Regions from separate parts of the Rhizobium sp. YTUHZ045 genome, predicted to be linked through region 2. Evidence: riboswitches for the same ligand, from Rfam matches in the RefSeq annotation. Region 2 holds a riboswitch; the other holds the start of a gene.
The links. Region 2 has a riboswitch for S-adenosylmethionine ahead of NMA58_RS00870 (O-succinylhomoserine sulfhydrylase). Riboswitches for the same ligand answer to the same signal wherever they lie in the genome.

Region 1 (4,416 bases), 650 kb from region 2:
CACCAGCAGCAGGCGCGCGAAGCCGATCGCCTTCTGTTCATCGCCGTCGAGCAACTTGTCCCAGCGGGCGCGGGTATCGAGCCTTGCGATCAGAGAGTGCAGGCCGGCCTTTTCAAGGGCCGCCTCGACGGCAGCCTGCTCGTAGGCATCGGGGCTTTCGGGGAAGGCAAGCGCCTCGCGCAGAGTGCCGCCCGGAATATAGGCAATCTGCGGAACGAACAGCATGTCGTCGATCGGCGGCAGACCCATCGTGCCGCTGCCGCACGGCCAGAGCCCGGCCAAGGCCTGGAACAGCAGTTTGCGGTTGACGCTATGATCGCCGTTGATCATGATTTTTTCGCCGGCCTTGATCACGATATCGGTTTCACGCAGGCGAAAACCGCCGCATTCCTCGATGTCTTCGCCGATTTTGGCATTGATCACCACATCCTTCAGCGTCAGCTTGTCGGGGGTGGTGTTTTCATAGGCGATGCTGCCCTTCACGCCAAAGTCCTCGTCCATGTCGAGCAGCGCCTGGCGGAAGTCGGTGACGCGCATCAGCGTGGCACGCCATTCGGCGATCGGGCCGAAATTGGCGACATACCAGCGCAACGCCGTATTGACTTGGTTGAAGGCGCCGACCGACATCATCAGCTGCCCGAGGGTGAGGCCGCCGGAAAAATAAGCGGGTGCGGCAACGATAATGGGGATAACGATCACGAGCCAGCCGTAGCCGGCCGAAACCCAGGTGAGATTGGTATTGGCCATGGCGAGCCGCTTGACCACCCTCAGCACCGAACTGATGTCGGTGTTGATGCGCCGGCGTTCATTCTCTTCGCCGCGAGCGACGGTGATTGCCGGCATGTTCTCATTGGCATGCATCAGCGTGAAACGAAGCTCGGCCTCCTTCGAGAACCGGTCGGCATTGAGCTTGACCAGCTTGCGGCCGACGACCTGACTCAGCACCGAGGCGGAGGCGGCATAAAAAATCGCTGCCCAGACCATGTAGCCTGGAATGGAGAAGCTGTGGCCGCTGATGTGGAAGACGAAGCCGCTCGACAGCTCCCAGAGCACGCCGATGAAGCTCACCAGAAGAATGGTTGACTGTAAGAGGCCGAGAACGAGCCCTGTTGTGCTTTCGGCGAGGTTACGGGAATCCTCGTGCAGGCGCTGGTCGGGATTGACGCCGATCAGGCCGCTCGAGGCGAGCCGCAGCGCCCGCTTGCGCTTCAGCCATTGATTGACGAGATCGCGCGACAGGCCCTCGCGCATATAGAGCGCGGTCATCTGGTTCAGCCAGGCCTGCAGCACGTTGAGCAGCAGCAGCGTGCCGGCGATCATCGCAAAGATTTCGAGCTGATGGAAGAATTCGCCGAGATCGCGGCGCTCGAGCGAATCATAGAAGGGGGCGTTCCACTCGTTCAGAATGACCTGGCCATAAGCTGTCAGAAGGATGACAAGGATCAGCACGGTTGCCAGAAACAGCACCTTGCCACGCACTTCAGAATTCCAGAATGCCGAGAACATTACTCCGAGGCGATATGTCAGGCTGAAGTCGTAACCAACCTTATCCTGCCTCCTGGTGCCCGGCCTCCCCTCGATCTTATCTGCCATCATGCTTTTCCAACACCGCCCATACTGTCATTATTAACATGGTGGCGTTACCGGTCTATCAACAGATTTTATCAGTCATTAAACTGTGATGATTCTTGGCGCTCCGCTCCTGCATGCATTCGGAGTTGATTCGCGGCTCAACTGGGACTAATTAAGGCACTCCGTGGTGATTTGGCCGGCCGGCTTGCAGCCACGTTAAAAAAGTCGCTAAAGGGCCGCGTGCGGACCGGTAGCGATTTTTTCGCCGCCGGTTTTTTATTTTCGATCGAGTTGACCGCAAATGCCCATCAAGATCCCCGATACGCTGCCCGCTTTCGAAACCCTGGTTCAGGAAGGTGTGCGGGTGATGACCGAGACGATGGCGATCCGTCAGGATATAAGACCGTTGCAGATCGGCCTGCTCAACCTGATGCCCAACAAGATCAAGACCGAACTGCAGATGGCCCGTCTCGTCGGCGCTTCGCCGCTGCAGGTGGAGCTGTCTCTCATCCGCATCGGCGGCCACAAGGCGAAGAACACATCCGAAGATCACCTGCTCGCCTTCTACCAGACCTGGGAAGAGGTGAAGCAGCGCAAGTTCGATGGCTTCATCATCACCGGAGCGCCGATCGAGCTTCTGCCCTACGAGGACGTTACCTATTGGGCAGAGATGCAGGAGATCTTTAATTGGACCGAGACCAACGTCCATTCGACGATGAACGTCTGCTGGGGCGCGATGGCGGCGATCTATCACTTCCACGGCGTTCCGAAATATGAGCTTAAGGAAAAGGCCTTTGGCGTCTACCGGCACCGAAACCTGAAGCCTTCCTCCATCTATCTGAACGGCTTTTCCGACAATTTCGAGGTTCCGGTGTCGCGGTGGACCGAGGTGCGCCGCGAAGATATCGAGAAATCCGCAAGCCTTGAAATCCTGATGGAATCCAGCGAGATGGGCGTATGCCTCGTGCACGAGAAGAGGGGCCGGCGGCTCTACATGTTCAACCACGTCGAATATGATTCCACCTCGCTTTCGGATGAGTATTTCCGCGATGTGGATGCCGGCGTGCCGATCAAGATGCCGCATAATTACTTCCCGCATAATGATCCGACGCTTGCGCCGCAGAACCGCTGGCGCAGCCATGCGCACCTCTTGTTCGGTAACTGGATCAATGAGATTTACCAGACGACGCCCTATGACGTCGAAGAGATCGGCATGGATCTTTGACCGGCATTTCTTTCTGACCTGCCCGGTTGCGGTTTGGAGCAAATGCGGGCAGGTTCCGGTCCGGAACTCTATAGCGCCGCGCGTCTTATCGGACGCGCAAAGGAACGGACGGTCGATTATGTCGGATAAGTTGGAGCGGGATGTTTTCGGGCAGACGAAGGCGGGCGAAACCGTCTATCGCGTCGTCATCAATGGCGGCGGCCTGACGGCCAAGATCATCACCTGGGGCGCGGTCATCCAGGATCTGCGCCTTGCGGGACATGACGCGCCGCTGCAGCTTGGCTTCGAGGAGTTCGACAACTACCCGCTCTACTCGGCCTATTTCGGCGCGACGCCCGGCCGCTGCGCCAATCGCATCGGCGGCGGCAGGTTCACGCTCGACGGCAAGGATTATCAGCTCGAGCGGAACGAAAACGGCGTGACGCATCTGCATGGCGGCAGCGACAACATCGGCAAGCGCAACTGGACGATCGTCGAGCATGACGTCGACCGGCTGGTGATGAAGATCGTCGATCCCGACGGCCGCGCCGGCTACCCCGGCAATTGCACCATCCAGGCGACGTTCCGGGTGCATGGCAACGGCGAGCTGTCGATCACCTACGAATCAACAAGCGACCAGCCGACGCTCGCCAATGTCTGCCAGCACGCCTATTTCAATCTCGACGGCCGCGACGATGCGCTGGGCCACGACATCATGATCGCCGCCGATCACTATTTGCCGACCGACGAAAAGCAGGTGCCGACCGGCGAAATCCGGCCCGTTGCCGGCACTGAATTCGATTTCCGCGAGATGGCTCCGATGAAGCGTTTCGTCGGCAATGAACAGGCATTGTACGACCATAATTTCTGCCTGTCTCGCGAACGCACCGCCAAGCGGACTGTGGCACTCGCCCGCAGCCTCTATTCCGGCGTGTCGCTGGAAGTGCGCAGCACCGAGCCGGGCGTGCAGTTCTATGCCGGCTTCAAGCTCAATACAGGTGCTCCCGGCCTCGGCGGGCGCAAATACGGCCCGTTCGCCGGCTTCTGCCTGGAAACGCAGGTCTGGCCGGATGCGATCAACCACGAAGGCTTTCCGAATGCAGTGTTGCGCCCCGGCGAAGTGCTGCGCCAGGAGACGGACTACATCTTCACCAAGAGCTGAGCATTCTAGAGACGCACGGCTGTCAAATTTGACCGTTATAAACCCTCTTCGGTTTGCCGGAGAGGGTTTTTTTATGCCTTGTCCGATTCAGACTTGCCGATTGGTTCTATATAGGTTCTATTGTCTACCCATGGATAGAACCAGTCTAGTAGCTGAACTCAATAGACGCGGCCTGCGCGACGAAGCGTTGGCCGGGCCGCTCTACAAGCGGCTGGCGCAGGCGCTGACCAGCCTCATTCAGGAGGGCTTGCTGAAGGCCGGCACGGCGCTGCCGGGCGAGCGCGACCTTGCCGAGGCTCTCAAGCTTGGCCGCGTCACCGTGCGCACTGCCTATCGCGACCTCATGGCGGCGGGCGCACTGGAATCGCGCCACGGAAGCGGTACTTTCGTATCGGGTAAGGTGGAGCGCATGGAACAGTCGCTCTGGCGGCTTTCCTCCTTCTCCGCCGACATGCGCTCGCGCGGGCGTCTGCCGGCC
Region 2 (4,416 bases):
AATTTCTTTTGCTTTGGAGTGACGGACGGTCCGTCAGCAGTGAGTATCAAAGAGGCGCGCTGAACTTGAGCGATGAATTGGGTGATCGTCGATTTCCCCTGGCCTGGACCGCCTTTTATGAACCAGATGCGTGCTCGTTCGGGGTCGCGTTGCCACCTCTCCCAAAGGTCGATGTCGGCGACGTCGTCGGGAAGAGCTTGAGGATAAGCAAGTGATTTAGCTAAAGCTTTCGCCGCAAGTTGGTTTTTTGCCGGCGTTATAAAGGGAAGGTCTGTAAATATGTCTTGTAGAGGTGGCTTGTCCTCTTCGTCGGAGCCTGCTTGTTCAAGCTTGGAGTAGAGCTGGCCCTGAAAATCCGTAACAAGAAAATGCCTTAATATGTCGTCTCCGTCCGCAGAGGCGTCATTTAGGGTTTTGTAAATATTTCTGATTACGTGTCCAGCCGTTACAAACTCGCCATACTGGGCCGCAACAGCCTCGTATGTGGAGAGCAGGCTGAGAATTTTTGCTCCACCCCAAATGTGGAACCGCTTAACTAGCTGCGGGCGGTATTTCTTCACTAACGCTTTGGCTTGATCATATACACCGGTCTCAGGTACGCCAGAGGGGTCGAAATTGGTGGCGAGGATGTAGATGTCCGGCCATTTGCGCTTCGTATTTTGAGCGGCGAAGGCTTTTAGCTCTTCTTCCAGTTGAGCCAAAAGCCATTTGCCATGGTCTTTGGAAAGGTTAGGCGCGTGAAACTTTGACTGGATATACCATATCCCGGACCAAGCATCTTTTTCGCTTGGATAATTCGAAGCGCCCTCGAAGAATCCATCACGACCGCCATCAGGTCCAGGCCCAAATCCCGTGTGCCCAGCACCTAGCACGTGCAACGCCAATGAGTTTACCAAGTGTTCGAACGTATTTGGATCGAGGCGCGTCAATTCGAATTCGGAATACGTCACACAAATAGCTCCCATGCCAACGAATCAATATCAAAAGTTGCGTTCAACTCTTTAGAGCGTTGAGCAACCATTGTCGCTACTATCGACACAACCATTGTATAAATATTGATTCAGGGTCAACTTCTGGCGGCAGATGGATTATATCGGGGTATGCGCCACTAAAGGAAGTTAGCAGGCACCAACTGTCATCGCATATTGTTACCCGCGAGCCTAAGTAATATTCAGGCTATCGTGTTCTTTAATGAACATTTCTGCGCGTCGCCGGAAGGATCGCTGGAGCGGGTGAAGGGAATCGAACCCTCGTATTCAGCTTGGGAAGCTGCTGCTCTACCATTGAGCTACACCCGCGATGCGCTGAGATTTCCAACAGATGGGGGCGGCTGTCAAGTCGCGTTTCAGATCCGGAAGTGCTTCGAGAGCTTGAGGCCCTGGGCCTGGTAGTTGGAGCCGAGGCCGGAGCCGTATAGGCTGGCCGGTTTTTCCTGCATGTGCTCGTAGACCAGGCGGCCGACGATCTGCCCGTCTTCGAGGATGAAGGGCACTTCGTGGCTTCGCACTTCGAGCACGGCGCGGCTGCCGCGCCCGCCGGCCGGCGCGTGGCCGAAGCCCGGATCGAAGAAGCCGGCATAGTGGACGCGGAATTCGCCGACCAGCGGATCGAAGGGGGTCATCTCGGCGGCATAATCCGGCGGCACATGCACGGCTTCACGCGAGACAAGGATATAGAACTCGTCGGGATCGAGGATCAGCTCGTTGCGGCCGCGGCTGTAGAGCGGTTCCCAGAAATCAAAAATATCGTGCTGGTCCTTCTCATCGACGTCGACGACGGCGGTATGGTGTTTGCCGCGATAACCGATCAGGCCGTCCTTGTCGCCGGTGAGATCGATCGACAGCGCAATGCCGCCGCCCGAGACGTTCGGCTGCTTGCTGGCAACGAGCGTTTCGCTTTCATGCAGCCTCAGAAGTTCCGGCTCGCCGAGCACGGACTGGCCGACACGGAAGCGGATCTGCGACAAGCGCGAGCCGCGGCGCACGACGATCGGGAAGGTGCGCGGGCTGATTTCGAGATAGAGCGGGCCGGAATAGCCCGGCGGGATCTTGTCGAATTCCTGGGCGTAGTCGGTGATGACGCGGGTGAAGATATCGAGCCTGCCGGTCGAGCTCTTCGGATTGGCCGAAGCCGACATGTCGGCAGGCAGCGCTAAGCTCTCCATCAGCGGCACGATATAGACGCAACCGGTTTCGAGCACCGCGCCCTGGGAAAGGTCGATCACGTGCAGGCTCAGCCGATCGAGCTTGTCCGAGACCAGATGCGAGGGGCCGGGCATGAAGGAAGCGCGCACACGAAACGCCTTGCTTCCTAAGCGCAGGTCGAGACTTGCCGGCTGGATCTGATCGCGGTCGAGCTCCCGCTCGGAGTTCAGACGCCCCGTTTCGAACAGTGCCGCAATCGCGCGGTCCGCCAGAATTCCAGTTTCGCGAGCCATCATGCCCCATCCATCATTTTGCCGCCGACAAAACCAAACTCGGGGAATTGACGCAAGCAGCTAACAGCAGTATTGCAGAATTATCCCGTGGTGATTTGGCCGGTCGGCTTGCAGCCACGTTAAACAAGTGGCTAAAAAGACCGGGTTATGAAACCGGTCTGCTTTTGCGGCCGGTTTTTTTGTTATGTGAAGGTGATGGCATGAGCAAGACCTGGCGCCCGGCAACCCAACTCGTGCATGGCGGCACGCTGCGTTCGCAATATGGCGAAACATCAGAGGCAATCTATCTCACCCAGGGTTTCGTCTATGAGACGTCGGAAGCGGCCGAAGCCCGCTTCAAGGGCGAAACGGACGGCTTCATCTATGCCCGCTACGGCAGCCCAACCAACGACATGTTCGAAAAGCGCATGTGCGCATTGGAAGGCGCTGAAGATGCCCGCGCCACCGCCTCCGGCATGGCGGCCGTCGCCGCCGCCGTCCTCTGCCAGGTCAAGGCAGGCGACCACATCGTCGCCGCCCGCGCGCTGTTCGGCTCCTGCCGCTGGGTCGTGGAAACGCTTGCGCCGAAATACGGCATCGAGTGCACGCTGGTCGACGGCCGGGATCTCGCCAATTGGGAAAAGGCGGTCCGCCCGAATACCAAGGTATTCTTCCTGGAGAGCCCGACCAACCCGACGCTCGAAGTAATCGATATCGCAGGCGTCGCCAAGCTCGCCAACCAGGTCGGCGCCAAGGTGATCGTCGACAACGTCTTCGCGACGCCGCTCTTCCAGAAGCCGCTCGAACTCGGCGCCCATATCGTCGTCTATTCCGCCACCAAGCATATCGACGGCCAGGGCCGGTGCCTCGGCGGCGTGGTGCTCGCCGACAAGGCATGGATCGACGAGAACCTGCACGACTATTTCCGCCATACCGGCCCGGCCATGTCGCCGTTCAATGCCTGGACGCTTCTGAAGGGCATCGAGACGCTGCCGCTGCGCGTCAAGCAGCAGACTGAGAATGCGGCGAAGATCGCCGATTTCCTGGCAGAGCAGGGCAAGGTCGCCAAGGTGATCTATCCCGGCCGCAAGGATCACCCGCAGGCTGACATCATCGCCAAGCAGATGACCGGCGGCTCGACGCTCGTCTGCTTCGAGCTGAAGGGCGGCAAGGAGGCGGCCTTCTCGCTGCAGAACGCGCTTGAGATCATCAAGATCTCCAACAATCTCGGCGACAGCAAAAGCCTGATCACCCATCCGGCAACGACGACGCACAAGAACCTGACGGAAGAGGCGCGTGCCGAACTCGGCATTTCTCCGGGCACGGTGCGGCTTTCGGCCGGCATCGAGGATACGGACGACCTGATCGAGGATTTCGCGCAGGCGCTTTCCAAGGTTTCGGCCTGATCGACTGGAATAGCGGCCGGACTTCAATGAGGAGCCGGCCGCCGATCTGCGGGAACAAGTACCCGCGCGCCGGCGTTGCGAAGTAAAATTAACGCTGACGATTAGGCTTAACGATCGAAAACCATACGATGATCACCATTTGACCGCTGATCAACGTTCCGTTTCTTGACGGACGGGGCCTCTTTATAAGATACGGGTAACATATCTTGACTATGGTGCAAGGCATGTATCGCGCCCTCACAAGAGATATCGAAGTCGTGGTCGAACCGTTCTATCTGGAGGAGCAATCCGATCCGGAAGACGATCGCTATGTCTGGGGTTACCGGATCGTCATCAGCAACAATTCCGGCGTCGCCGTTCGCCTCATCAATCGCTACTGGAACATCACCGACCAGAACGGGGTGGTGGACGAGGTGACCGGCCCCGGCGTCGTCGGCGAACAGCCGCGGCTCAGCCCGGGCGACACCTACGAATATTCCTCCGGCTGTCCGCTCGACACGCCCTCAGGCCTGATGTTCGGCCATTACCAGATGGAAACGGATGAAGGCGAGCTATTCGACGTCGACATCCCCGCCTTCTCGCTTGATTCGCCGG

Region 1: linked by a shared signal. The riboswitch ahead of metA (homoserine O-acetyltransferase MetA) and the one ahead of NMA58_RS00870 (O-succinylhomoserine sulfhydrylase) in region 2 are both predicted to bind S-adenosylmethionine.

Annotation. Positions count from the first base shown of each region.
Region 1 is NZ_CP101432.1:4,022,761-4,027,176, forward strand. It holds gene NMA58_RS19760 (ABC transporter ATP-binding protein/permease) at 1-1,593, opposite strand, end outside; SAM riboswitch at 1,747-1,824, shown strand; gene metA (homoserine O-acetyltransferase MetA) at 1,874-2,797, shown strand; gene NMA58_RS19770 (aldose epimerase family protein) at 2,916-3,938, shown strand; gene NMA58_RS19775 (GntR family transcriptional regulator) at 4,069-4,416, shown strand, end outside.
Region 2 is NZ_CP101432.1:171,269-175,684, reverse strand. It holds gene NMA58_RS00885 (hypothetical protein) at 1-950, opposite strand, end outside; tRNA gene NMA58_RS00880 (tRNA-Gly) at 1,225-1,298, opposite strand; gene NMA58_RS00875 (2'-deoxycytidine 5'-triphosphate deaminase) at 1,346-2,440, opposite strand; SAM riboswitch at 2,515-2,593, shown strand; gene NMA58_RS00870 (O-succinylhomoserine sulfhydrylase) at 2,638-3,822, shown strand; gene apaG (Co2+/Mg2+ efflux protein ApaG) at 4,047-4,416, shown strand, end outside.